One region of the Streptomyces sp. NPDC048257 genome, then DNA from elsewhere that is predicted to be linked to it. Evidence: riboswitches for the same ligand, from Rfam matches in the RefSeq annotation. Region 1 holds a riboswitch; each other region holds the start of a gene.
The links. A riboswitch is a leader RNA that binds a small molecule or an ion and turns the genes downstream of it on or off. The one in region 1 is predicted to bind cobalamin.
Positions count from the first base shown of each region.

Region 1 (6,993 bases):
AGTCCGCCGAGGGTCCAGAAGAGGACGGAGCGGATCTGGTCGGGGTGTGCGGAGAGCACGAGGACGAGGCTGGTGAGGGCGGACAGGATGTACTGGACGGCGACGCCGGCCAGGGTGAGCCGGCCGGTGGTCATGGTTCCGCCGCGCCGGGCCATCGCGTAGACGGCGACGAGCGCGGCCATGGATCCGGCGAAGGCGGCCAGCGGCAGGCCCATGCCGAAGGCGAAGGCGCCCGTACCGAAGACGATCACGAGGACGGCTCCGGCCGAGGCTCCGGAGGAGGCGCCGAGCAGGAAGGGGTCCGCGAGTTCGTTGCGCACGAGGGCCTGCAGCACGGCGCCCGCGACCGCGAGCCCGGCGCCGACGACGGCCCCGAGCAGGACGCGCGGGAGCCGGACGTCCCAGACGATGGCAGCGAAGGCTCCGGTGCGCTGTTCTCCCGAGAGGCCACCGAGGACGATGTCGAGTACGCGGCCGGGTTCGATCCGGACGGCCCCCAGCGCCAGGCCCGCGACCGCCGAGGCGACGAGCGCGGCGGCCAGGACGAGGAGGACGGCGGCGGTGCGCAGCCTCATGGGGTGGCGGGGTGGAGCCGGCCCCCCAGGGACTCGACGGCGTCGGCGACGCGCACGCCGAGGACGGCCGAGGAGAGCGGCAGTACGACGAACCGCCGGTTCTTGACGGCGGGAACCCCGGCGAGGGCCGGGTCGTTCAGCAGGCGCTGCTTCTTGGCTTCGACGGTGGTGCCGCCGTAGTCGTAGATGAGGACGACCTCGGGCCGGCGCTCGATGACCTGCTCCCACGACACGTCGCCGAAGGTGTCGTCGAGGTCGGCGAAGACGTTCGTGCCGCCGGAGAGGGAGACGATCTCGTTGCCGATGCCGTTGCCCCCGGAGGTGGCGGCCGAGGCCTCGCCGGAGTCGTAGACGAAGACGGACGGCCGCGGCCGGTCCTTGACCCGGGCGGTCACGGCGTCGATGCGGCGCTGCTCGTCCTCGATGAGCTTCGTGCCGCGCTCGGGCACGCCGAAGGTCCGCGCGACCTCGGTGATCTCGGTCTTCAGCTGGTCGAGGCCGACCTTGCCCTCGGTGCAGTACTCCACGTTGAGGCGGGAGTCGATACCGGACTTGGCGAGTCCCTCGCGGTCACGGCCCTGCGCCTTGTCGAAGGCGCTGGCGTACCCGCCGTAGACGAAGTCGGGGTCGGCGCCGAGCAGGATCTCCTTCGAGGGATACTCCTCGGCCAGCACCTTGATCTTGTCGTAGGCGGGCCGGTACCCGGGAAGGACGGCGTCGTCGAGGTAGGCGGATCCGGCGATCCGGTCGCCCAGCCCGAGCGCGAGCAGCAGCTCGGTGGCGTGCTGGTTCATGGTGACCGCGCGCCGGGGCGGGGCCTGATAGGTGCTGCTCACACCGCAGTTGGTGAGGGTGTACGGAAAACCGGGCGCGGCGGCGGGCTGCCCCGCGGCCTTGTCCTGCTGCGGCCCGGGGGAACCGGCGCACGCGGCGAGGGGTATCAGGAGTGCGACGGGTATGAGCGCGCACAGGACGGAGCGGGGACGCGACGGCATGACGGGGCCTCTCCGGGGGATCCGCGTCCCCTGGTCGACGTGAAACTGCGAGCAGAGGCGGTGCGTCAGTGTCTGACTCCCGGTCACCCCACGCGGGGACGACCGGTCACAGTGGCGGGACCGCACCGGAATCGCACCGGTTTCCTGTCCTGCACCGCCTGGGTGACAACGCCAGTCTGCCAGAAATCGCGCAGGTCCCCGGCCCTGGACGTGTGACGATGCTCCGGTCGGCACGAAGGCGGCGGGGCGTCCAGGGAGGGACACACCATGTCAGACAGCACCCCACTGGGTGATCGGATGAAGCGGTACGAGGCGGTGCACCGTGCGGTCCTGCCGCGCCGTACCTACACGCTGATGCGGGTGGACGGCCGCGCCTTCCACACCTATATGCGGGGTGCGGCCCGGCCGTTCGACGAGTCCTTCATGGCCGACATGGACGCCGTCGCCGAGGCGCTGTGTGCGGAGATCGCCGGGGCGCAGTTCTCGTACACCCAGTCCGACGAGATCAGCATCCTGTACACCGACTTCGAGAGCCCGGGCACCGAGCCGTGGTTCGGCGGGGTGGTCGCCAAGCAGCTGTCCGTCGCCGCGTCGCTGGCCACGGCCGTCCTGAACGAGCGGCGTCCGGGCAGACGCGCCCTGTTCGACGCCCGCCTGTTCACGCTCTCCGACCCGACCGAGGTGGCCAACTACTTCCTGTGGCGGCAGCGGGACGCCGTCCGCAACAGCATCAGCATGGCCGCGCAGGCGCACTTCTCCCACAAGCGGCTGCACGGTGTCTCCACCGGCGGCATGCAGGAACTGCTGTGGTCGCAGGCCGGGGTCAACTGGAACGACTACCCCGACGGCTGCAAGCGGGGACGGGTCGCGGTACGCCTGACCGGCGAACGGGAGACGGCCTACGTCGACCGGCGGACCGGAGAGGAACGGACCACCACGGCGGTCCGCTCGTGGTGGGAGACCTCGCCCGCGCCGCGCTTCACCACGAGCGCCGGGGGCTGGCTGGCCGGCGCGATCCCGCTGATGCCGAGCTTCACCCCGGTCGGCTGACCGGCGGCGACACGGCAACGCCCGGCTGTGGGAGAGAAACCCTCAGCCGGGCGCATTCCTGCAGGGGTGGCAGGACTCGAACCTGCGACCATCGGTTTTGGAGACCGGTGCTCTGGCCAGCTGAGCTACACCCCTTCGGCGGGTCCAACGATGGCACGGCCGGATCCGGAGATCCACTGCTTTAACTCGTCTGGCGGGGTGCGAGTTGGTCGCCCGTGTGGGCGCCGGAGCTCCTCAACCAGGCGATCAGTTCGGCGTTGGCGCCGATGAGAGCGATGTCGAGCGGGGTGAGCCGGTCGTAGCCGATCCAGTCGATGTCCGCTCCGCGAGACAGCAGGTACCGAGCGGTGGACAGCCGGCCTCCGTGGCAGGCCTGCCAGAAGGCACGGGTGACGTCCTCCGCGCAGGAGCCGGAACCGGAGCCGGGGCCAGAGCCGGAGCCGGCCGCCAGGAACTCTTCGACCCTGTCGAGCAGGCCGAGGGCGGCAGCCTCCTGCAGACCGGGCCGCGAGCCGAGTTCGAGCAGCCGGCGCGCCGCCCGCCACTGCCCGAACCCGCAGGCGTCGGCGAGCGGGGTCCCGCCGCCGAGCACCGCACCCGGGGCATGGACGTCGGCCCCGGCGGCGACGAGGGCATCGATGGCAGCCACGTCGTCGTTACTTGCGGCCCAGTGCAGGGGCGTCTCCGTGTGCGCCCCGACGAACCGGGCCCCGGGGTCGGTCCCGGCGGCGACGAGGGTACGGATCACTTCCGCGGTGCCGGGGTAATGCCCGGGCCAGTCGGTGGCGATGTGCAACAGGCTCCGCCCACCGGCCGCGGCCCCGCTCCGGACGATCGTGACGACCGCGAGCCCGGGATGCGCGTCCAGCAGCCCCCGCAGCCCGGAAAGGTCGCCACCCCGGATGGCGGCGGTGACGGCAACGGCGACCGGATCACCGGCTGCGAGGGACTCCATGGACCGTCCTTGGCTGGGCCTGCGGGCATGGCCCCGGCTCGACTCCCGGGGCGCTGTCCCTGCCAGTATCACGCCACTGCGGAACGGCCGGTGAACCCGTTGGTCGCAGGCCGCGCCCCGGGCGACGCTGCACGCATCGCGGGACGAGAGGCGCGGGCGCAGGGCGGGCCGGCTCGCCCAGGCCATCGAGCTCGAGCTCACCGGCGAGGAGCGCGAGGTGCTGGCGCGCGGTGCCGCCCTGATGGAGCGGCTCGCAGCGCGCTGGGGGGTGTCGTGCCGATCGGGCCGGATGAGCCCGGGTCCTTCGGTGCATCGTCAGACCGCACCGAGCCGGCGGAACTCATGTGTGGCGCGGGGAAACACGGACGAGAGGATGTGTGACCGAAGCTCTCCGTCAAGGGAAGAGGCGAGGAACTGCGTGCAGGATACGGAGAAGTGCTCCCATCGGCCGCCCCGTGCCTCGTTCACCATGACGGTCCATTGGCCCGGCTCGAGGTCTGGCTGCACCAGCCAGTAGAGGCATTCCCCGTTGTCCGTGGTCGCCCATGGGACGACCCGGGCCCCCGCTGCCTCCAGTTCCGCCGGCTTCTTCTCGAATTCCCACAGGCCCTCCAGGTCCTCGGCCTGGTGCTCTGCCCATGCGATGAGGTCGTAGTTCACGTTGGGGCAGCCGGGCTCCAGGACGTAGAGGTAGTCGTCCCAGTCACCTCCTCCGAAGACGTGGATGAACTCCTTGTAGTCGGCGGGCAGCTCAACTCCGAGTCTGCGCTCGACCTCGCCCCAGTCCTTCTGGCGGGGCTCACTCGGCGCCTGGGCGATTGCGGAAAGACGTGCAAGGGCGTTGGTCACGGCGGGGCGGGGTCCAGTTCTGTGCCGGCTCGGGGCGTACGAGGCTACTCAGGCGGCTTTTGAGTACACCTGCTCATGATGCGCGACCAGCTGCTGCCTATCGTGACCTGCATGGACACGGACCAGACCCCTACCGACACCCCCACTGCGGACAAGCCGCGGTGGTTCAACGGCTGCGCGATCGCCGTCGCCGTGCTCGCCGTCCTGGCCATGCTGGGGGCCTGGGCGCTGGCCGAGTTCGAGAAGGGCCTCGACGGCTACGGCCAGCTGGAACAGAGCGGCCCGGCCGGACACGTGGCAGACCCCCTCGGCCCCGGCGCGACCGCCCGGTACGAGGACGGCCTGAAGGTCACCGTCAGCCGACCGCGCCCGGAGGCCGACGGCACCTACGGCCTCACCGTGACCTACGAGAACGACACGGACGAGGAGCTCCGCCCCGGCGGGGACTCACCGGACGCCGGGGCGTCGGAGTACGGTCCCGCCCCCCTGGTCGTCCGCGCAGGCAAGTCGCTGGACCACTACGCCTCCGGATACAGCCTGAGCTGGCCGAACCAGCGGGAGTCCGCCGCCGCTCTCATGGCACCGTTGGGCGCCGGGAAGAAGCGCACGGTCCCGGTCCGCATCAAGCCGAGCGGGAAGGGGATCCCGGTCACCGTGGAGGTCGACCCGCCGTCCGCCGGCTTCCGCGAGACAGCGTACTTCCAGCTCACCCTGGACTGACCCGGCACCGCTCCCGAAACCGATCGCCCGCCGCCGCACCGCGGCCCTGAGGTGGTCACGGCTCCGCGCTCCAGGAGCTACCGGCAGTAAAGGGTGGCGGGGCTCCGGGGCGCGGAGGATCGTGAGCAGGGGGACCCGTGGAACGGGAGGTCCCGTCATGTTCCGAAGCCGACGACCGGGCCGGCCGCGCCGTACGGGACTCCGGGGCTCCCTCGCGGTGCTCGCGCTGCTCGCCCCCGCCCTGCTGGGCGCGGCCCCCGGCGGCTCGGGCGAGACGATCTCCCTCGCCGGAAACCTGCCCGGCGAGCGCCTCGACGTCACGTTGACCCAGGTGGTGGACCCCGCAAGCCCGGCGAGCGGCACCGGCCCCGACCGGCTCGTCGCGACACGCTTGCGCCTGGAGAACACCGGGACCGCCGTCTATGCGGACTCCCCCGCCGCGGCCGCGCACCTGCTGGACGCCACCGGGCGGCGGTTCACCGGGCTCGACCTCCCCACGACCGCCGGGCCGGGTTTCCCCGCCACCGTCACGCTCGACCCCGGCACCACGGCGGAGGGTTTCGTCACCTTCCGGCTCCCGGCAGGCGCCGAGCCGGCCGCGGTCCAGTTCGCCCTCGACGGCGGCCTGGCCGACGACGTCGGCCAGTGGAGCCTGTCGCCGCAGTAGCGGGCGAGTTTCGGCCGCCCCCTTGACCACTCTGGTCCAGACCAATAGTTTCCGGCATGCACAGCGCACGCGCACACGCCCCGCTCCCCGCATCCGCAAAGGAAGCCCATGCGCCGCAGCATGCTCGGCAGGCTGGCCGTCGCCGCCTGCTCCCTCTCCCTGCTGACCGCCTTCGCGCCCGTCGCCGCCGCGCAGGCCGACGGCGGCGGCCACGACCGCCCGTACAAGAGGGTCGGCTACTTCACCCAATGGGGCGTCTACGGACGGGACTTCCAGGTCCAGGACCTGGAGGCGAACGGCTCCGCCGGAAAGCTCACCCACATCAACTACGCCTTCGGCAACGTCAGTCCGCAGGGCAAGTGCTTCACCGGGAACGTGCCGGGCGAGGCCGACGCCTGGGCGGACTACGTGCGCCCTCTCGACGCGGCGAACTCCGTCGACGGGGTGGCCGACACCGGCGAGCAGCCGCTGGCCGGCAACTTCAACCAGCTGCGCGAGCTCAAGGCCAAGCATCCCGGTCTCAAGGTGCTGATCTCGCTCGGCGGCTGGAGCTGGTCCACCCACTTCTCGGACGCCGCGCTCACCCCGGCCTCCCGCAAGGCCTTCGTCGAGTCCTGCATCGACCTCTACATCAAGGGCAACCTCCCGCAGGACGGCGCCCGCGGCGGTGCGGGAGCGGCCGCCGGGGTGTTCGACGGGATCGACCTCGACTGGGAGTGGCCCGGTTCCGCGGGTGACACCGACACCAGGTTCCGGCCCGAGGACAAGCGCAACTTCACCGCCCTCGTCAAGGAGTTCCGCACGCAGCTCGACGCGTACGCACGGAACCAGAAGAAGAAGACGAAGTACGAGCTGACCGCCTTCGTCCCGACCGCCCCCGCCAAGATCGACGCGGGCTTCGACGTCCCCCGCATCATGCGCGACCTCGACTTCGTGACCCTCCAGGGCTACGACTTCCACGTCTCCGGCGAGTCGATGACCGCCCAGCAGTCCGCGCTCCGCGCCCGGGGCGACTTCAGCGTCGACGGCACGGTCGACGCCTGGCGGCGGCGCGGCGCACCCGCCGGCAAACTGGTGATGGGCATGCCGTTCTACGGGCAGGGATGGACCGGCGTCAGCGGCGGCGGGGACGGCATGGGGCAGCCCGCCACGGGCCCGGCACCGGCCACCTGGTCCGCCGGG
Region 1 is NZ_JBICZI010000001.1:345,236-352,228, forward strand. It holds gene ACGFZK_RS01680 (FecCD family ABC transporter permease) at 1-575, opposite strand, end outside; gene ACGFZK_RS01685 (ABC transporter substrate-binding protein) at 572-1,570, opposite strand; cobalamin riboswitch at 1,617-1,758, opposite strand; gene ACGFZK_RS01690 (tRNA(His) guanylyltransferase Thg1 family protein) at 1,838-2,620, shown strand; tRNA gene ACGFZK_RS01695 (tRNA-Trp) at 2,682-2,755, opposite strand; gene ACGFZK_RS01700 (ankyrin repeat domain-containing protein) at 2,802-3,575, opposite strand; partial or broken gene ACGFZK_RS01705 (MarR family transcriptional regulator) at 3,724-3,837, shown strand; gene ACGFZK_RS01710 (SMI1/KNR4 family protein) at 3,891-4,424, opposite strand; gene ACGFZK_RS01715 (hypothetical protein) at 4,536-5,144, shown strand; gene ACGFZK_RS01720 (hypothetical protein) at 5,302-5,811, shown strand; gene ACGFZK_RS01725 (glycoside hydrolase family 18 protein) at 5,920-6,993, shown strand, end outside.

Region 2 (6,993 bases), on a different contig from region 1:
CAGCGGTGGCCGCGACCTGCGTCTTCGGGTCGGCCTTCAGCGGGCCGAGGTCCGTCTTGTTGTTGGGCAGGTTGCCCTTGGCGATCAGGCCCTTCTGGCCCTGGGCGCCGGTGAAGACGTTGATCCACTCGGCGGCGATGTCCTTGGCCTTGGACTTGGAGGGGATGGCCAGGTCCGAACCGCCCAGGAAGACCGGGAGGTTCTTGCCGCTCGGGCCGGGCTGGACGAAGTTCTCCAGCTTGTCCGTCAGGCCGCCGACCTTGTCGTTCTCCGGGGTGGCGGCGGTGGCGCCCTCCCAGGCGGCGGCGAAGATCGCCGCGGAGTTGCCCTGGCCGAAGACGATCGGACGGTCGGACTCGTCCTTGGTCTTGTCGGCGTGCATGTACTTGTCGAGGAGCTCCTTGTACTGCCCCAGCCCCTTCAGCGACTCGGGGGAGGACAGGTTGCCCTTCCACTTGTCGCCGTCCTTCTTGGCGATGCTGCCGCCGGCCTCGTAGACGAAGGACATCGCGGCGTACCAGTCCGGGGAGGGCTGGTAGAGGGCGCTGAACTTGTCGCCCTTCGCGGCCTGGATCTTGTCGAGTGCGGCGGTGTACTCGGCCCAGGTCTTCGGCGCGGCGGTGACGCCGGCCTCGGCGGCGACGTCCTTGCGCCAGGTGCCCACGCGGCCACCGGCGTAGTAGGGGACGCCGTAGGTCTTGCCGTCGTAGGTCACGGACTCCTTGAGGGCGTCCAGCCAGGCGCCGGAGTTCTCGAACTTCGACGGGTCGACCTCGGCGAAGGCACCGGTCGACATGTAGCCGATCATCTCGGAGTTGCCCATCTCGACAACGTCCGGGGCCTTGTCCGTGGCGAGCACGGCGTCCAGCTTGGCGTTCTTGTCCGGCCAGCCGTAGTACTCGTGCTTGATGGTGAGACCCGGGTGCTTGGCAACGATCGCGTCGTCGGCCGCCTTCACGAGCTCCGGCCAGTTCTTCTGCGCGTCGACCGTCAGCCAGACGGTGAGCTCCTTGGCCTCGGAGGCCTTGTCGCCGCCCTTGCCGTCGGAATCACCGCACGCCGCGAGGCCGATAACCATGCCCGCGACTCCAACCGCCGCGATGAGCTTGCGCTTCACGCCACCCTCCTCAGGGATGCCTGCCTGCACTTCCCTTGCCCGCCGCGGTGACATACGCGAAGTACTGCCGTGGGGCCGGGATCTGATCCATATTGGTTTAGACCAGTAGCTGGAGCTTGGCCTAGACCTTTAGGGGTGTCAAGGGTCTAATGTGCGGGTGCCCGGTCCGTTATCGGACCGACACCTGGGGAGAGAGAAGGCCTGTCCCCCCTTACGTGTCACGATGTGACCCGCACATATCGGAGGAGCCGGTGACGGCAGCGAAACTGGAGTCGGGAAGGCGGGCGGCGATGGCCACCGAAGGGGCGACCACGGAGCCGGAAGGCGGGGCGGCCACTCGCACGGCGCGTGTGCCCAAGTACTACCGACTCAAGCGGCACTTGCTCGACATGACCGAGACACTGCCGCCCGGCACCCCGGTGCCGCCGGAGCGCACGCTCGCGGCCGAGTTCGACACCTCGCGGACCACCGTCCGCCAGGCCCTCCAGGAACTGGTCGTAGAGGGGCGACTGGAACGGATCCAGGGCAAAGGCACCTTCGTCGCCAAGCCCAAGGTCTCCCAGGCGCTGCAACTGACCTCGTACACGGAGGACATGCGGGCGCAGGGACTGGAACCGACCTCCCAGCTCCTCGACATCGGTTACGTGACGGCCGACGACACCCTCGCCGGACTGCTCAAGATCACCACCGGTGGACGGGTGCTGCGCATCGAGCGGCTGCGGCTGGCCAGCGGTGAGCCGATGGCCATCGAGACCACGCACCTGTCGGCCAAGCGCTTCCCCGCGCTGCGCCGCTCGCTCGCCAAGTACACCTCCCTCTACACCGCTCTCGCCGAGGTGTACGACGTGCACCTGGCCGAGGCCGAGGAGACCATCGAGACCTCCCTGGCCACCCCGCGCGAGGCCGGTCTGCTCGGCACCGACGTCGGGCTGCCCATGCTGATGCTCTCCCGGCACTCCCTGGACGCCGACGGCGAACCGGTGGAGTGGGTGCGGTCGGTGTACCGCGGCGACCGGTACAAGTTCGTCGCCAGGCTCAAGCGCCCCGCCGTCTGACCTCGTACGTCCGGCCCCGTCCGGTCCCGCCCGTACGGCCCCGTCTCCCGGATTCCTTCACATACCGGAATACGGACGGGGTCTTACGCTCACCGGGCTATCCCCCGTAGATTCCCTGCGCTTACGCAGATGATCGACGAGGGGACGAGGTCATGCCTGAACCGGAAGCAACAGGGACAGAACGGGACACGGCGAGTCCGGACACCACACCGGGCTCGCCCTCTCCCAAGTCCATCGCCGCGTGGGTGCTCGTCGGACTCGTCGGCGCCATCGGCTGGGGCGTGCTCGCGCTCTCGCGCGGCGAGGAGATCTCCGCCGCCTGGCTGCTCGCCGCCGCACTGGGCTCGTACGCGATCGCCTACCGCTTCTACTCGCGGTTTATCGCGGACCGCGTACTGAAGGTGGACGCCACCCGGGCCACCCCCGCCGAACGCCTTGACAACGGTGTCGACTTCCACCCCACCGATCGCCGGGTGCTCTTCGGCCACCACTTCGCCGCCGTCGCCGGCGCCGGCCCGCTCGTCGGACCCGTGCTCGCCGCGCAGATGGGCTACCTGCCGGGCACCATCTGGATCGTCGCGGGCGTCATCTTCGCCGGTGCCGTCCAGGACATGGTCACGCTGTTCTTCTCCACCCGCCGCGACGGGCGTTCGCTCGGCCAGATGGCCCGGGACGAGATCGGCCCGGTCGGCGGCGCCGCCGCCCTGGTCGCCGTGTTCGCCATCATGATCATCCTGCTGGCGGTCCTGGCCCTGGTCATCGTCAACGCCCTGGCGCACTCGCCCTGGGGCGTCTTCTCCATCGGCATGACCATCCCGATCGCCGTCTTCATGGGCTTCTACCTGCGCGTCCTGCGGCCGGGCCGGGTCACCGAGGTCTCCGTCATCGGCGTCGCGCTGCTGCTGCTCGCCATCGTCGCGGGCGGCTGGGTCGCCGAGTCCTCCTTCGCCGGCACCTTCACCCTGGAGAAGGAGACGCTGGTCATCTGGATGGTGGTGTACGGCTTCCTGGCCTCGGTGCTGCCGGTGTGGATGCTGCTCGCGCCCCGCGACTACCTCTCCACCTTCATGAAGGTCGGCACCATCGCGCTCCTCGCGATCGGCGTGGTCGTCGCGATGCCCACCCTGAAGATGCCCTCGGTCACCGACTTCGCGGCCCGCGGCGACGGACCGGTCTTCGCCGGGTCCATGTTCCCCTTCGTCTTCATCACCATCGCGTGCGGCGCGCTCTCCGGCTTCCACGCCCTGGTCTCCTCGGGAACCACCCCGAAGATGATCCAGAAGGAGACCCAGGTCCGCATGATCGGCTACGGCGCGATGCTGACCGAGTCGTTCGTCGCCGTCATGGCGATCATCGCGGCCTGCATCATCGAGCCCGGCCTCTTCTTCGCCGTCAACTCCCCCGGCGGGGTCATCGGCACCACGGTCGAGTCCGCCTCCCAGGCGGTGACGAACTTCGGCTTCGCCATCTCCCCCGAGGCGCTCGCCCAGGCCGCCAAGGACGTGGAGGAGGCCAGCCTGCTCTCCCGTACCGGCGGCGCACCGACCTTCGCACTCGGAATGTCGGAGATCTTCTCCGCCGTGGCCGGCGGCGCGGGCATGAAGGCGTTCTGGTACCACTTCGCCATCATGTTCGAGGCGCTCTTCATCCTGACGACGCTCGACGCGGGCACCCGCGTGGGCCGGTTCATGCTCCAGGACACCCTCGGCAACGTGCACAAGTCCTTCAAGGACGTCAGCTGGAAGCCCGGCGTGTGGTTCGCGAGCGCGATCGTCGTCGGCGGCTGGGGCTACTTCCTGTGGGTCGGCATCAAGGACCCGCTGGGCGGCATCAACCAGCTCTTCCCGCTCTTCGGCATCGCCAACCAGCTGCTCGCCGCGGTCGCGCTGGCCGTCTGCACCACGCTGCTGATCAAGTCCGGACGGCTCAAATGGGCCTGGGTGACGGGCGTTCCGCTGGTCTGGGACGCCACGGTGACCCTCACCGCGAGCTACCAGAAGATCTTCTCGGAGGACGTGAAGGTCGGCTTCTTCGCCCAGCGCGACAAGTACCAGGCCGGAATCGACGCCGACAAGGTGCTGGCGCCGGCCAAGAACATGGACGACATGCACACCGTGGTCACCAACGCCACGGTCGACGGCGTGCTGTGCGCCTTCTTCGCCGTCCTGATCATCGTGGTCCTCGCGGACGCGGCCCGGACCTGCCTCAAGGCCGTCCGCCACCCGGAGTCGGCGACCCTCTCCGAGGTCCCCTGGACCGAGTCGAAGATCGTCGCCCCCGCCGGGCTCATCGCGACCGCCGAGGAGCGGGCGGAGCTCGCCGCGGCGGGCCCGGATGCGGCCGGCGGACACGTCAAGGAGCCGGTGGCCTGATGAGCCGCCCGGCACGGCTGCGCAGCGCGCTGGCGAAGGCCCGGTTCTACGTACGGGAGTTCTCGGGGGAGGCGGCGTACGACCGGTACGTCGCCCACGCCCGCTCCCACGACCCGGACGCGGAGGTCCTCACCCGCCGCGCCTTCGAACGCGCCCGTACGGACGCCCGCGAGGCGGACCCCCGCGACGGCTTCCGCTGCTGCTGAACCGCACCCCGAAGGGCCCCGCCGAAATGCGGCGGGGCCCTTCCGCGCGGCTCCGGCACACTCGACGGCATGGACATCACGATCAGGCCGGTACAGGCCGCCGAGTACACGGATCTGGGTGAGATCACGGCCCGGGCCTACCTCGCCGACGGGCACCTGGACTTCAACGAGGACGACGCGTACCTGAACGTGCTGCGCGACGTGGCCGGCCGCGCCGCCGCAGCAGAGGTGCTCGTCGCCGTACGGGACGAACGGCTGCTGGGCGGTGTGACCTTCGCCGCCCCGGGCAGCCCGCTCGCCGACATCGCCACGCCCGGCGAGGCCGAGTTCCGGATGCTCGCGGTGGCCCACGAGGCGCGCGGCCAGGGCGCCGGCGAGGCACTGGTGCGGGCGTGCCTCGATCGGGCGCGGGCCATCGAGGGCGTGGGCGCGGTGGTGCTCTCCACCCAGAGCAGCATGGCCGGAGCCCATCGCATCTACGGGCGACTGGGCTTCGTACGGACTCCGGAGCGGGACTGGGCGCCGATCGAGGGCCTGAAACTCCTCACGTACCGGCTCAAGCTGTAGCCACGCCGACACTACATGTGGGGGCTACCGCATAGGGCCGCCCCCACATGTATGCTCATGGCTGCTGTCGCCGCAGGGGAATCCGGTGCGAATCCGGAACTGTCCCGCAACGGTATGAAGTGTCCGGCTACCGGACGCCAAGTCCGAGGACCTGCCGACAGCGCGCCCGGGTCGACCGAACCGGGTGCCGATTCGTCCGGGCCTCGCGGTTGGGCCGGTGGACGCCATGCGGGGTACGCGTTCTCGTCGCGCCCGCATGCGCCCGCCCGCGCCCCGCTCCGCCGATGACCGGGCCGAGCGAGGGAGAGCTTCCGCCGTGACCATCGCGCCTTCCGCACCGCGCGCCGAGTCCACTTCTGGCGACAACACCGAGGGCCCGGGGGCCACGCTGCTGCGTACCCTCACCGGACTGACGGCGGACCTCCCCGACACCGACCCCGGCCGGGTCGCGGCCTCGGCGCTGCGCGGCCGCAGCTCCGCCGCCGACGACGCCGAACTGCGCGGGCTGGCCACGGAGGCCGCCGCCGGTCTGATCTCCGAGGACCCGGCCTACTCCCGGCTCGCCGCCCGCCTGCTGACGCTGGCCGTGCGCGACGAGGCCGCGAGCCAGGGCTCCACCTCCTTCTCGGCCTCCGTCGAGGTCGGCCACCGCGAGGGCCTCATCGCCGACCGCACGGCCGAGTTCGTACGCACCCACGCGAGCCGCCTGGACTCGCTCGTCGAGCTCACCCTCGCCGAGGGCGCCGACGACCGCTTCGGCTTCTTCGGCCTGCGCACCCTGCACAGCCGCTACCTGCTGCGCCACCCGATCACCCGTCAGGTCATCGAGACCCCGCAGTACTTCATGCTGCGCGTGGCCTGCGGTCTCGCCGCGGACGAGAGCGTGCAGGCCGTGGAGGAGGTGGCCTCGCTGTACCGGCTGATGAGCCGCCTGGACTACCTGCCGTCCTCCCCCACGCTCTTCAACTCCGGCACGCGGCACCCGCAGATGTCCTCCTGCTACCTGCTGGACTCCCCGCTGGACGAGCTCGACTCGATCTACGACCGCTACCACCAGGTCGCCCGGCTCTCCAAGCACGCCGGTGGCATCGGCCTGTCGTACTCCCGCATCCGCGCCCGCGGTTCGCTGATCCGCGGCACCAACGGCCACTCCAACGGCATCGTGCCGTTCCTGAAGACCCTCGACGCCTCCGTCGCCGCCGTGAACCAGGGCGGCCGCCGCAAGGGCGCCGCCGCCGTCTACCTGGAAACCTGGCACGCGGACATCGAGGAGTTCCTGGAGCTCCGCGACAACACCGGTGAGGACCAGCGCCGTACGCACAACCTGAACCTCGCGCACTGGGTGCCGGACGAGTTCATGCGCCGTGTGAACGCCGACGCCGACTGGTCGCTGTTCTCCCCGGCCGACGTGCCCGAGCTGGTCGACCTGTGGGGCGACGAGTTCGACGCCGCCTACCGCCAGGCCGAGGCGGCCGGCCTGGCCCGCAAGACCATGCCCGCCCGCGACCTGTACGGCCGGATGATGCGCACCCTCGCGCAGACCGGCCAGGGCTGGATGACCTTCAAGGACGCCTCCAACCGCACGGCGAACCAGACCGCCGAGCCGGGCACCGTCGTGCACTCCTCGAACCTGTGCACCGAGATCATCGAGGTCACCAACGACGGCGAGACGGCCG
Region 2 is NZ_JBICZI010000004.1:359,200-366,192, forward strand. It holds gene ACGFZK_RS12215 (extracellular solute-binding protein) at 1-1,117, opposite strand, end outside; gene ACGFZK_RS12220 (GntR family transcriptional regulator) at 1,408-2,172, shown strand; gene ACGFZK_RS12225 (carbon starvation CstA family protein) at 2,325-4,544, shown strand; gene ACGFZK_RS12230 (YbdD/YjiX family protein) at 4,544-4,750, shown strand; gene ACGFZK_RS12235 (GNAT family N-acetyltransferase) at 4,820-5,317, shown strand; cobalamin riboswitch at 5,359-5,491, shown strand; gene ACGFZK_RS12240 (ribonucleoside-diphosphate reductase subunit alpha) at 5,634-6,993, shown strand, end outside.
Region 2: it holds a riboswitch for cobalamin, as region 1 does, so the genes downstream of both, ACGFZK_RS12240 (ribonucleoside-diphosphate reductase subunit alpha) here and ACGFZK_RS01685 (ABC transporter substrate-binding protein) in region 1, are expected to answer to the same signal.

Region 3 (6,993 bases), 410 kb from region 1:
CGCTGGGGGCAGTCGAGGCGTTCGCAGAGCCGGCAGCCCATCCCGATCGGGGTGGCGGCGGCCGTGTTGTCCAGGTCGAGCCCGTCGGCGTACACCAGGCGGGAGGCGTGCCGGATCTCGCAGCCCAGCCCGATCGCGAAGGTCTTGCCGGGCTCGCCCCAGCCGCCGCGGTGACGGGTGACGGCCCGGGCGGTCCACAGGTACCGCCGGCCGTCGGGCATGGCGGCGACCTGGACGTGGATGCGGCCCGGGGCGGTGAAGGCCTCGTAGACGTTCCACAGCGGGCAGGTGCCCCCGGCGCGGGAGAAGTGGAATCTGGTGGCGGACTGCCGTTTGGACATGTTTCCGGCCCGGTCCACCCGGACGAAGGAGAAGGGGACCCCGCGCAGCCTGGGGCGTTGCAGGGTGCTGAGCCGATGGCAGACGGTCTCGTAGCCGAGACCGAAGTGGTCCGTGAGGCGCTCGATGTCGTAACGGAATTCCTCGGCCGCCTGGTGGAAGGCCCCGTACGGGAGGATCAGCGCGGCCGCGAAGTAGTTGGCGATGCCGATCCGGGCCAAGGGGTGTGCGGCCGACCCGGCCGGGAAGTCCTCGGCGGCCAGCCGGTCCAGTTCGTTCCCGTACTCGAGGAGGGCCAGCTGCGTGGCCATCCGGAACGCCTGCTGGCCGGGGCGGAGGCGGTTCGACAGGTGCAGAACGCGCGCCCCGGCGTCGTAGTGGTGCAGCCGGTCGGAGTCCGGGGCGATCCTGACCCCGTGCCGGTCGGTGAGGCGGTGGGTCAGGGCACGGATGACGTCCCCGGGGCGGATGCTGATCTCGCGGGCCAGTGCCTCGGCGGCGAGGTCGGTGTCGTGGAGGTAGTTCTGCCGGCGGTAGAAGAACTCGCGGATCTCCTCGTGGGGCGAGCGCGGTGCCTCCGCGACACCGCCACGCCCCTCGGCCGCATCCGTCAGCCGCTCCGCGAGGAGCTGGCTGCGCCGGCCCAGGTCCAGGAGGACGGAGGCGACCGCAGGCATCCGAGTGGCGAGCTCGGCCAGGTCGGAGGAGGAGACGCGGGCTTCCGCGACCTCTTTGGCGAGGGCCTCGCGCAGGTCCGCGACCATACGGCTGGTGTCCCGCTCGGAGAAGAAGCCGGGGTCCACCCCGAAGGCCTCGGTGAGGCGCAGCAACACCGGGACGGTCAGCGGGCGGGAGTCGTGCTCCATCTGGTTCAGGTAGCTGGGCGAGATGCCCAGCACCCTCGCCAGGTCGGCCTGCGTCATCCGCCGCTCCTCGCGCAACCGTCGCAGCCGGGCTCCCGCGTACGTCTTGCTCACCGGACTCCTCCACCGTCGGACCCGTCGGACGGGCTCCGCCAGCCTACGGGGACCTGACTCGTCAGTAACCTTCGCAAGCTTGGCAATTTCAGCCTCGAAGATTCGCAAACCTTGGCAGCCGTACCTCCTTGATGGCACCCGGTGCCAGTGTCAGAGTCAGTCCTGCGGCCAGCCGGAACCGGTGGCCGGGATGGACCCCAGACCTTCGATTCATGCCCTGATTTCGGTGATCTGGCCGTCCGCTCCCGGCAGATCGGCAGCATTGCTCAGCTCCGGCCCACGGGCGGGTTCGGCGGCCGCACCCCTCTTTCTCAGGCACAGAGTGTCAATGCGTTGATCCCTGGCGGGGGCATTGGCAAGACAAGCGACGCGACGGAAACGGTGACGGTCATGGCAGAGGCGAACAAGGCGGCGGCCGAGCAGCTCAGGCAGCGCTGGGCGGACGACCCGCGCTGGGCAGGGATCGAGCGCACTTACACGGCCGAGGACGTGGTGCGGCTCTCGGGCAGTGTCCGCGAGGAGCACACCCTGGCCCGGCGCGGCGCCGAGCGGCTGTGGCGCCAGCTCCACGAGCAGGACTACATCCACGCCCTGGGCGCGCTGACCGGCGGCCAGGCCGTCCAGCAGGTCCGGGCCGGGCTCCAGGCGATCTACCTCTCCGGCTGGCAGGTCGCCGCCGACGCGAATCAGGCCGGGCACACCTACCCCGACCAGAGCCTGTACCCGGTCAACTCGGTGCCGCAGGTGGTCCGCAGGATCAACAACGCCCTGCTGCGCGCCGACCAGATCGCCACCGCCGAGGGCGGCTCGGACACGACGGACTGGCTGGCCCCGATCGTCGCGGACGCCGAGGCCGGATTCGGCGGCCCCCTCAACGCCTTCGAGCTGACCAAGGCGATGATCGCGGCGGGTGCGGCCGGCATCCACTACGAGGACCAGCTCGCCTCCGAGAAGAAGTGCGGCCACCTCGGCGGCAAGGTCCTCGTCCCCACCTCCCAGCACGTCCGCACCCTGAACGCGGCCCGTCTGGCGGCCGACATCGCGGACACCCCGACCCTGATCATCGCCCGCACCGACGCCCTGGCCGCGACCCTGCTGACCAGTGACGTGGACGAGCGGGACGCCGAGTTCTGCACCGGCGAGCGCACCGCCGAGGGCTTCTACCACGTTCGCAACGGCATGGCCCCGGTCATCGCCCGCGGCCTCGCCTACGCCCCGTACGCCGACCTCATCTGGGTGGAGACCGGCACCCCGGACCTGGCCCAGGCCCGCGAGTTCGCCGAGGCGATCCATGCGCAGTACCCGGACCAGATGCTGGCCTACAACTGCTCCCCGTCCTTCAACTGGAAGGCGGCGCTGGACGACGACCAGATCGCCAAGTTCCAGCGGGAGCTCGGCGCGATGGGCTACCGCTTCCAGTTCATCACCCTGGCCGGCTTCCACTCCCTCAACCACGGCATGTTCGACCTCGCCCGCGGCTACGCCGAGCACGGCATGACCGCCTACGTCGACCTCCAGGAGCGGGAGTTCGCCGCCCAGGCGCAGGGCTTCACCGCGGTCAGGCACCAGCGTGAGGTCGGCACGGGCTACTTCGACCTGGTCTCCACGGCCGTCAACCCGGCCTCCTCCACCACCGCGCTCTCCGGCTCCACCGAGGAAGAGCAGTTCCACTAGGAACCTCTGCCCCCGGAGAGTGTCCTGCCGAGCCCGGCCCGGCATCCTGCCGCTCGCCGTCCGACGGCGCCCGAGGGCCGTCCCCCTCGGGCGCCCGCCGCCCCACGCTGAGGAGAAGAACCGCATGTCCGTCACGCCCCTGATCAGCAGCGTCCGGGTTCTCGGTGCACCGGGTGAGCGCCACGAGGAGATCCTGACCCCCGAGGCCCTGGAGTTCCTCGGCCGCCTCGACGCGGCCTTCGCGGACCGCCGCTCGGAGATCCTCAAGGAGCGCCGCCGCCGGTCCGCCCGCCTCGCCTCCGGAACCCCGCTGGATTTCTCCCGGGCCGCCGCAGCCGTCCGCGCCGACACCGACTGGCAGGTCGCCGCGCCGGCGCTCGGTCTGACCGACCGCCGAGTGGAGATCACCGGCCCCCCGGAGCGCCGTATGGCGGTCAACGCCCTGAACTCCGGGGCGAAGGTCTGGATGGCCGACTTCGAGGACGCCACCGCCCCGGCCTGGGCCAACGTCATCGGCGGCCAGCTCACCCTGCTCGACGCCATCGAGCGGCGCATCGACTTCACCACCCCCGAGGGAAAGGAGTACCGCCTCGGGCAGGACCTCGCGACCCTCATGGTCCGCCCGCGGGGCTGGCACCTGACCGAGGAGCACCTGGAGATCGACGGCCGGCCCGTGTCCGCGTCACTCGTCGACTTCGGTCTGTACTTCTTCCACTGCGCGCAGCGGCAGATCGACGCCGGGTACGGCCCGTACTTCTACCTCCCCAAGCTGGAGAACCGTTACGAGGCCCGCCTCTGGAACGACATCTTCGGGTACGCCCAGGAACTCCTCGGCATCCCGCGAGGCACCGTCCGCGCGACCGTCCTCATCGAGACGATCACCGCCGCCTTCGAGATGGAGGAGATCCTCTACGAGCTGCGCGAACACAGCGCCGGTCTGAATGCCGGCCGCTGGGACTACCTCTTCAGCCTCATCAAGACCTTCGGGCACCGCACCGACTTCCAGCTGCCCGACCGGGCCGCCGTCACGATGACCGCCCCCTTCATGCGCTCCTACACCGAACTCCTCGTCCGCACCTGCCACCGACGGGGCGCTCATGCCATCGGCGGCATGGCCGCCCACGTTCCGAGCAAGGACCCGGACACGAACGTCGCCGCGTTCGCGAAGGTCCGCCTCGACAAGGAGAGGGAGGCCGAGGACGGCTTCGACGGCTCCTGGGTCGCCCATCCCGGACTCGTCCCCGTCTGCCGCGAGGTCTTCGACGGCGTCCTCGGGTCCCGGCCCAACCAGCTCGAGCGCACCCGAGAAGACGTCGAGGTCACGGCCGCCGACCTGCTGTCCGTCCGCAGGATCGCCGCTCCGCCGACCTCCGAGGGAATCCGCTCCAACGTGGCCGTGGCCGTGCGCTACTTGGACGCCTGGCTGCGCGGCAGCGGCGCCGTCGCCCTGAACGGCCTGATGGAGGACGCCGCCACCGCCGAGATCGCCCGCGTTCAGATCTGGCAGTGGCTCCGCCACGACCGGGTGGATCGGGGGACGGTCACCGACCTCCTCGACGCCGAATGCGCGGCCCTGGAGGCCGAGGACCCGCAGGCGCTGGTCCTCGAAGCCCGCGAGGTCTTCGTCGACACCGCGCTCTCGGTGCACCTCCCGCCGTTCTTCACGCCCGAGGCCTACAGCCGCCACCTGGTCCGCCGCGCCCCCGCGCAGGTGAACGCGTGAACCCCGTTGCGCAGCCGGGCCGGATCCGGCGCGTCGGAGTCGTCGGAGGAGGCCAGATGGGCGCCGGCATCGCCGAGGTGTGCGCCCGCGCCGGACTCGACACCGTCGTCGCCGAAGCGGATGCCACCGCGGCCCGCGCCGCTGGGCAGCGGGTGGCCGTCTCCCTGGAACGCGCCGTCCAGCGCGGCAAGCTCGACCGGCTCTCCGCCGAGGACGCCCTGGCCCGGCTCGTTTTGACCGGAGACCTGGAGGACCTCGGCGATCGGCAGCTCGTCATCGAGGCCGTCACCGAGAACCCCGAGGCCAAGACGGAGATCTTCACGGCCCTCGACAAGATCGTCGCGGACCCGGACGCGATCCTCGCCACGAACACCTCGGCCATCCCGATCATGCGGCTGGGCATGGCCACCGGGCGTGCGGACAGGGTGGTGGGCCTGCACTTCTTCAACCCCGTCCCCGTGCTGCCGCTGGTCGAGGTGGTCTCTTCCCTGCACACGTCGGCGGACACCCTCGCCGCAGTCGAAGCCTTCGCCCGTGATGCTCTGGGGAAGACCACGGTCCGATCCCAGGACCGGGCGGGTTTCGTCGTCAACGCGCTGCTGATCCCCTACCTCCTCTCGGCCATTCGCATGGCCGAGTCCGGGTTCGCGAGCGCCGCCGACGTGGACGCCGGCATGGAGCTGGGCTGCGCCCACCCGATGGGACCGCTCAAGCTCGCCGACCTGATCGGGCTCGACACGGTCGCGGCGATCGCCGATTCCCTCTACGAGGAGTTCAAGGAACCGCTCTACGCCCCGCCCCCGCTGCTCCAGCGGATGGTGCAGGCGGGGCTGCTGGGACGCAAGAGCGGCCGCGGGTTCCACACATACGGCCGGGGCTGAGGGTCCCGGCAGGTCTCCGGGCTGAGGGTGCGCCGGAGGCACGCATGACGGCGGGGGTGCGGCGAGTGGTGTCGCCGCACCCCCGCCATGTCTCATTTCACCGTCCGCTATCTGGATGACTCTGTCCATTCTCCAGTTCGGCGCCCTAGGGTGGACCCCGCAGCTGGTTCGCCCCCGTCCGCCAGGCGGGATGCGTCGTAAGAGGGAACCCGGTGGGAATCCGGGACTGCCCCGCAGCGGTGAGCGGGAACGACCGCCGTCATACGCACTGGGACCGGAACCGGTCCTGGGAAGCGACGGCCAGTAGGTGTCTGCCCGAGTGGCCGGCGTGCCCGCGAGTCCGAAGACCTGCCCGTTGCCCGTGCGCGGACGATTCCGTGTGCGGTTTCCCGGTGACCTCGTGGGCGGGTCGGCGTGCTTCAGGCGGATCCTCCCCGTCGCGTACCCAGCTGTACGTGACCCCGGCGGTCCGCCCGTTCCGGCACCCCCCTCGCGCCCTCGGCCCCCACCGGGTCCATGGAGACACGCTCGCGAAGGAGAGTTCCGTGACCACCGAGTCCGCAGCCGCGGCAGTACAGGCCACCGTGTACGGATACCCCCGCCAGGGCCAGAACCGCGAACTGAAGAAGGCCGTCGAGGGCTACTGGAAGGGCCGCGTCACCGCCGACGCCCTCCGGGAGACCGCCCGCGACCTGCGCCGCACCAACTGGGCCCAGCTCACCGAGGCAGGCATCAGCGAGGTTCCGACCGGCGACTTCTCGTTCTACGACCATGTCCTGGACACCACGGTCATGGTCGGCGCGATCCCCGGCCGCCACCGGGCCGCCGTCGACGCGGACGCCCTGGACGGGTACTTCGCGATGGCGCGCGGCACCCAGGACGTCGCGCCGCTGGAGATGACCAAGTGGTTCGACACCAACTACCACTACCTGGTCCCCGAACTCGGGCCTGACACCGTCTTCACGGCCGACCCCGCCAAACAGGTCGCCGAGCTGAAGGAGGCCCTGACCCTCGGCCACCCCGCCCGCCCCGTCCTCGTCGGCCCGGTGACGTACCTCCTCCTTGCCAAGCCGGCGCCCGGCGTTGCCGCCGACTTCGAGCCGATCACGCTCCTGGACCGGCTGCTGCCCGTCTACGCCCAGGTGCTGGCCGAGCTGCGCGCGGCCGGCGCCGAGTGGGTCCAGCTCGACGAGCCGGCCCTGGTCCAGGACCGCACCCCCGCCGAACTGGGCGTCGCCGCCCGCACCTACCGGGAGCTCGGCGCGCTGACCGAGCGCCCCAAGCTGCTCGTGGCCTCGTACTTCGACCGCCTCGGCGAGGCCCTGCCCGTCCTGGCGAAGGCGCCCGTGGAGGGCCTCGCCCTCGACTTCACCGACCGCGCCGCCGCCAACCTCGCCGA
Region 3 is NZ_JBICZI010000001.1:754,458-761,450, reverse strand. It holds gene ACGFZK_RS03550 (short-chain fatty acyl-CoA regulator family protein) at 1-1,316, opposite strand, end outside; gene aceA (isocitrate lyase) at 1,707-2,990, shown strand; gene aceB (malate synthase A) at 3,115-4,713, shown strand; gene ACGFZK_RS03535 (3-hydroxybutyryl-CoA dehydrogenase) at 4,710-5,594, shown strand; cobalamin riboswitch at 5,793-5,944, shown strand; gene metE (5-methyltetrahydropteroyltriglutamate--homocysteine S-methyltransferase) at 6,140-6,993, shown strand, end outside.
Region 3: it holds a riboswitch for cobalamin, as region 1 does, so the genes downstream of both, metE (5-methyltetrahydropteroyltriglutamate--homocysteine S-methyltransferase) here and ACGFZK_RS01685 (ABC transporter substrate-binding protein) in region 1, are expected to answer to the same signal.